Ketobacter alkanivorans: one gene and its partner. Each later gene encodes a partner of the first gene's protein in a complex. Links are inferred from orthologs where the notes say so. Each region holds a gene or a part of one and is shown on either strand. Other genes may lie near its edges. The genes, in order: uvrD and uvrB.

Evidence for each region.
Region 2: the proteins of uvrD (region 1) and uvrB are in contact, whole or in part, in a crystal structure (PDB 7EGT), measured with the Thermus thermophilus proteins. The link is inferred for Ketobacter alkanivorans from one-to-one orthologs. Residues at the interface, in WP_096412145.1 of Thermus thermophilus: His654, Arg656, Phe657, Gln666, Asp668, Glu669, Lys680, Arg681, Leu682, Ser683, Lys685, Tyr686, Ala687; in WP_096411307.1 of Thermus thermophilus: Glu23, Leu25, Arg26, Asp27, Gly28, Glu29, Arg30, Phe31, Arg55, Glu326, Asp327, Phe328, Glu379, Ser382, Gln383, His398, Gly400, Arg401.

Annotation. Positions count from the first base shown.
Region 1 is NZ_CP022684.1:2,929,870-2,933,173, reverse strand. What follows is about bases 71-3,052. They hold uvrD (DNA helicase II), read right to left. Parts: upstream 2,651-3,052; coding sequence 491-2,650; downstream 71-490. Other genes in these bases: Kalk_RS12530 (DUF1302 domain-containing protein), read left to right, coding at 2,998-3,052; Kalk_RS12540 (TRAP transporter substrate-binding protein), read right to left, coding at 71-376. Also shown: more of Kalk_RS12540, read right to left, coding at 1-70; more of Kalk_RS12530, read left to right, coding at 3,053-3,304. UniProt on the Escherichia coli protein: A helicase with DNA-dependent ATPase activity. Unwinds DNA duplexes with 3'-5' polarity. Translocates on single-stranded DNA with 3'-5' polarity. Initiates unwinding more efficiently from a nicked substrate than double-stranded DNA.
Region 2 is NZ_CP022684.1:855,340-858,617, forward strand. The notes cover bases 54-3,009. They hold uvrB (excinuclease ABC subunit UvrB), read right to left. Parts: upstream 2,560-3,009; coding sequence 547-2,559; downstream 54-546. Other genes in these bases: Kalk_RS03465 (NAD-dependent epimerase), read right to left, coding at 54-532; Kalk_RS03475 (mannose-1-phosphate guanylyltransferase/mannose-6-phosphate isomerase), read right to left, coding at 2,562-3,009. Also shown: more of Kalk_RS03465, read right to left, coding at 1-53; more of Kalk_RS03475, read right to left, coding at 3,010-3,278. UniProt on the Escherichia coli protein: The UvrABC repair system catalyzes the recognition and processing of DNA lesions. A damage recognition complex composed of 2 UvrA and 2 UvrB subunits scans DNA for abnormalities.

The DNA of each region.
Region 1 (3,304 bases):
CATTTAAACCGAAAGGTACCGCGGTGAAGAACTGAGCCGCAGGGCTTTTACCTTTCCAATAATAAGCCGCACCGTGCCCCATCTCTACGGCACCACGAGCCACCGCATCGAACACACCCATGGCGGGCACTAATTCGCCAGCCCCATGTACTTTTACTTTCAGACGGCCGTTACTCATCTCTGTGACGGCCTTGGCGAAATTCTCCGGCGCCATACCCAAACCGGGGTAATTACGAGGCCAGGTGGTTACCATTTTCCATTCGAAGGTCTGTTGAGGTGCCGCGTCCAGCGCAGTGGGTGTTTCGGATTCTTTGCCGCAACCGGACAAGGCAAGTATGCCAAGGGTCAGCCAAAGCAGGCTGGTGCGCGTCCACATCATGTGTAGGCTCCTGAAAGGGTGTTTGAAGTTAATTGTTATTGGAATGAGAGGCTCCCCAATTGAGGTCGGGGAGTCAAGCGAAACCTGCACCCCGCCCCCTTAAAGCAACGCCTAGAGCAATTCCAGCCGGGCATACTGGGCTACCAGCCACTTCTCCCCGGCACCGGCAAAATTAACGCGGACTCGTGAATTGGGGCCTTGTCCTTCGCACCCCATAATCACACCATCGCCAAATTTGGGATGACGCACCGAGCGCCCCAATCGGTAGGGTGTGTCTGTATTCTGCACGGCAGCACGGCCCCGCGGCACGGCCATCGGCCGGGTGATTTTTGCAGCGGCCCGCACCTCCTGCAGGCAATGGTGCGGTATCTCACGGATAAAACGTGATGGCGCATGCAGCGCCTCCGAGCCGTATATGCGGCGGCTCTCTGCGTGACTAATGAACAGTTTTTTCATAGCCCGCGTGATACCCACATAGGCCAGACGGCGTTCCTCTTCCATGCGATCCAGGTCGTCCGCCGACTTCATCGACGGGAACAACCCCTCTTCCACGCCCACCATAAAGACAATAGGAAATTCCAGCCCCTTGGCGGAATGCAAGGTCATCATTTGCACACAGTCTTCGTCCGCCTGGGCCTGAGTATCACCTGCCTCCAACGCCGCGTGATCCAAAAACGCCGCCAGTGAGGCGCTATCGCCTTCGCCATTTGCCTCAAACTCACGGGTGGCACTGATTAATTCCTTGAGGTTCTCAACCCGAGCTTCGCCCCGATCGCCTTTTTCATTCTGGTGAAATGCAATCAGGCCGGAGGCCTCAATAACCCGTTCCGCCTGCTCCGACAAACCCAGCCCGCGCAGCTCCTGATCAAGCAACTCGATCAACCCAAGAAACTCATGGAGGGATTTCCCGGCTTTGGTGGACAGTTCTTTGTGCTGCAACACCGTGAGGCTAGCCTGCCACATCGGCACTTTCAGTTCACGTGCGGTGTTACGAATCCGTTCCAACGATTTATCACCCAAACCTCGAGACGGCGTGTTTACCACGCGTTCAAAGGCAGCATCATCATCCCGATGACAGATCAAACGCAGATACGCCAACGCATTTTTAATTTCTGCCCGCTCAAAAAAGCGATGGCCACCGTAAATACGATAAGGAATGCTGCCCCGCAGCATCGCCTCTTCCAACACCCGCGACTGCGCGTTGGAGCGGTACAAAATGGCTATTTCACTGCGCCGCAACCCCTGCTGTAAGGCTTGCTGGATACGCTCCGCCACAAAGCGGGCTTCGTCTACCTCGTTAAAGGCAGAGTAAAGGGAAATGGGCTCGCCATCCTCACCGGATGTCCACAGTTGCTTACCCAGGCGGTCACGGTTGTTCGCGATCACGCCGTTGGCAGCATTCAATATCATCGCCGTGGACCGGTAATTCTGCTCTAACCTCACCACCTCCGTACGACCAAAGTCATCACCGAAGGATCGAATGTTTTCTATACGAGCACCGCGCCAGCCGTAAATGGACTGATCATCGTCGCCCACAATGGTGATGGGCACATTCTTGCCCGCCAACATTTGCAGCCAGGCATACTGAATACGGTTGGTATCCTGAAATTCATCCACCAGGATATGACGAAAACGCTGTTGATAATGCGCCAGCAACTGCGGTTGATGTAACCACAACTCATGACTGCGCAGCAGCAGCTCGGCAAAATCCAGCATACCGCCACGCTCGCAGGCTTCCTGATACTGCCTGTATACGCCGATCAATGTCTTCTGGTAAATGTCGCCATAATCGTCGATATGATCCGGACGTAAGCCTTCATCCTTATTGCTGTTGATAAAAGCCTGCGCCTGTTTCGGCGGCCAACGAGACTCATCCAGTTCCTGCTGACGCATGATTCGTTTCACCAGACGCAGCTGATCATCTGAATCGAGTATCTGAAAATTCTGAGGTAGCCCGGCCTCCTGCCAATGCATACGCAGCAAGCGATGAGCAATGCCGTGAAATGTACCCACCCACATGGAACCGCTGGGAGCGCGCATTAATGTTTCTATGCGATTGCGCATTTCTGCGGCAGCTTTATTGGTAAAAGTCACCGCCAATATGCTGAAAGGAGAGAGCTGTTGCTCTTTAATTAGCCAAGCAATGCGATGCACCAGCACTCGAGTCTTACCGCTGCCGGCACCGGCCAACACCAGCAACCGATCCGCCATGGAAGTGACTGCCTGAGCCTGGGCACTGTTAAGAGACTGTATTAACGAAGATTGATGCATCGCCGCATTCTACTTTTTATGGCGCACAGTTCCAAACATAATAAGAAACGGTCACTTCTACCGCTTTTATCTATAAAAAGTACAAAGAACGGCAAAAATCCAACAAAAAACGGCCACTATGTAAAAAATGTCACAAGAAAGTTTCACGTTCTGTGTATTTGCGTATATATTTTTTGCTAACCAAAGTGCGAAGGTGCGTCTATCGAACTGGTATAACGATAACAATAAGAAAAACCCAGGATTGCTGCCCAATTCTTTTATTTCTCAATTGTTATCCTCTCCCTGCTCGATTCCAGCACAGTTTGGTCTTCCATATAAAAATACATACTGAATGGAGTTCGACTCTAATGGCAATGAACAAGAGTTTTAAGGTAACCGCTCTTGCCGCAGCGGTCGCTGCCGCCGGATCGGTGGCCCCGGCTTACGGCTATGAGTACGTTAAAGATGATTTCCGAATGCAGGTTGATACCACGGTTTCTGTTGGTGCCTCGTGGCGTGCAGATGATCGGGACTATCGTGGCGTGGGCACAGTGAATGCCGCCGCTGCTGGCGAATCCAGTCATTTGCATGGCACCGGCTCTCAGGACAACAGCAACCAGCTCTGGAAAAAGGGTTCAACCTTCTCTGAAGTTGCCAAGGTCACCATGGACCTGG
Region 2 (3,278 bases), 2.1 Mb from region 1 along the record:
GCAGCCCGGTGGTGGGAATATTGTAAAGATGACTGTAGGTATGGGCCATCAGCTCATTGGCTTTTTTACTGGCAGCATACAGAGACACGGGGTGATCCACGTTATCGTGAACAGAAAACGGCATACTGGTGTTGGCACCGTAAACGGAGCTGCTGGACGCATACACAAGATGCTCTACCCCATGATGGCGGCAACCTTCCAAAATATTGATGAACCCCATGATATTGGAGTCAACATAGGCGTGGGGGTTCACCAGGGAGTAGCGGACACCCGCTTGCGCCGCCATATTAACCACCCGCTGGGGCTGCTCTTTTTTGAATAGCGCCTCGAGTGTTGGGCGATCTTCCAGCGCGGCTTTGACGAAAGTGAAGCCTGCACGATCTTGTAGACGTGACAGACGAGCCTCTTTCAAGGCGACATCATAGTAGTCGTTCATGTTGTCGAGGCCGATGACTTCGTCACCTCGATCAAGCAGTTGCTGACTTAGCGCAGCCCCAATAAACCCTGCTGCGCCGGTTACCAATACCTTCATACTGTTTCGAACCCCTAACTGATGAACGCCTGACTCTTGATCTCTTGCACTTCGTCTCTGAGGCGGGCAGCCTCTTCAAATTTGAGATTTTTTGCCGCTTCGAACATTTGTTGTTCCAAATCTTTTATCAGCGCGGCTACCTGTCGAGGCTGCATAGTGGCCAAATCTCGACCAGTATCGGATTTCTTATCCGCAACCTTACGGCCAGCCTTACGCAGACTACCGGGAGCCCTGGCCCCTTCCATGATGTCTTCAACGGACTTTTTGATGCCGATGGGCGTTATGCCATTGGCTTCATTGAAGGCAACCTGTTTAGCTCTGCGGCGGGCGGTTTCGTCGATGGCGCGCTGCATGGAGTTCGTTATTTTATCCCCATACAGGATGGCTTTGCCATTCAGATTACGGGCTGCTCGCCCAATGGTCTGTATCAGGGAGCGTTCTGAGCGCAGAAATCCTTCTTTATCCGCATCGAGAATGGTGACCAAAGACACCTCTGGCATATCCAGCCCCTCACGCAGCAAGTTGATGCCCACAAGCACATCGAACTCCCCCAACCGCAGATCGCGAATGATCTCCACCCGCTCTACGGTGTCAATATCGGAATGCAAATAGCGGACTCGCACCCCATGCTCCATAAGATAGTCGGTCAGATCCTCCGCCATACGCTTGGTTAGGGTTGTAACCAGCACACGCTCTTGCTTGGCTACTGTGGCGTGTATCTGAGACAACAGGTCTTCCACCTGAGTCAGCGCAGGCCGCACTTCGATTTCAGGATCCACCAACCCGGTGGGCCGCACGATCTGTTCAACAATAGCTTGCTGATGCTCCGCCTCGTAATTGCCTGGGGTGGCGGACACAAAAATAGTCTGAGGGCACAAGGCCTCCCATTCTTCAAATTTCAGTGGGCGATTATCCAAAGCAGAAGGCAGTCGAAAACCATATTGAACCAGCGTTTCCTTGCGTGATCGGTCACCACGATACATTCCGCCTACCTGAGGGACGGTTACGTGTGACTCGTCAATCACCACCAGAGCGTTGTCTGGCAGGTATTCGAACAGGGTTGGCGGTGGCTCGCCAGGTGCCCGGCCAGAAAGATAGCGGGAATAGTTTTCGATGCCGGTGCAGTATCCAAGCTCTTGCATCATTTCGATATCAAAGCGAGTGCGCTCACTCAAACGTTGATGCTCCAGCAATTTGCCTTCATTGGAATAGAACTCGAGCCTATCGTGTAACTCAAGCTTGATGTTCTCAATGGCACCAACCACCGTTTCACGGGGCGTCACGTAGTGTGATTTCGGGTAGATCGTGTATCGGGGGATCTTCTGCAACACCTCTCCGGTCAGCGGATCGAACAGGGACAGGTTTTCCACTTCATCGTCGAACAACTCAATACGCAGTGCCTCTCGCTCCGATTCTGCGGGAAACACGTCAATAACCTCACCTCGCACACGATAGGTGGCGCGGTTGAATTCGAGGTCGTTGCGGGTGTACTGAAGTTCGGCCAGGCGACGCACAATCTTACGTTGATCAATCTGCTCACCACGATCCAGATGCAGCACCATATTAAGGTAACTACCAGGATCGCCCAAACCATAGATAGCGGACACGGTGGCCACTATCAGGACGTCTTCCCGCTCCAACAAAGCCTTGGTGGCAGACAGCCGCATCTGCTCGATATGCTCATTAATGGAGGAATCTTTGTCGATAAAGGTGTCGGATGCGGGTACGTAGGCTTCGGGCTGGTAATAATCGTAATAGGAAACAAAATACTCCACCGCATTATCAGGAAAGAAGTCTTTAAACTCTCCATACAGCTGTGCGGCCAGGGTTTTATTGTGAGCCATCACCAGTGTGGGGCGCTGAACCTGCTCCACCACATTGGCAACCGTAAAGGTTTTGCCGGAGCCGGTCACCCCCAGCAATGTCTGATGGGAAAGGCCGTCATTCAGGCCTTCCACCAACTGAGCAATGGCAGCGGGCTGGTCACCCGCTGGCTTATACTTGGAGTGAACCTTGAACTTTTTCACTACTAGTCTTTCGTTCCACGACCGTACTGGTCATCGAGACGAATGATGTCGTCTTCCCCCAGATAGGAACCCGTCTGGATTTCGATAATTTCCAACGGAATTTTTCCGGGGTTTTCCAGATAATGAACCTCACCCAAGGGAATATAAACCGATTGGTTCTCTGCCAGCAAAATGCTGTCTTCTCCCCTGCGGACACGGGCGGTACCTTGCACCACGACCCAATGCTCGGCACGATGATGATGCAGCTGAGTGGACAGCTTAGCACCCGGCTTCACCGTAATACGTTTTACTTGATAACGATCGCCAGCATCCACCGAGTCAAAACGACCCCAAGGTCGATGTACCTCGCGATGGAACTCATGTTCTGAGCGACCGCTGGCTTCAATTAACTTCACGATGTCTTTTACTTTTTGAACCTGGTTGATATCGGCCACCAGAACGGCGTCTGCAGTTTCCACCACAACCAAATCCTTAACGCCCAGACAAGTGACGAGTTTGCCGCTGGCATGCACCATGGTGTTGTGGGTATCCTGGGTGATCACATCACCCACCAAAACATTGCCCTGCTCGTCTTTGTCCTGCACTTCCCACAGAGATTGCCATGAACCCACGTCAGACCAACCGGAATCCAGAGGGATCACCACGGCTTTGTCGGTTTTCTCCATTACGGCATAATCGATTGAATCTTCCGGGCACGATTCAAATGCCTCGACACCAAC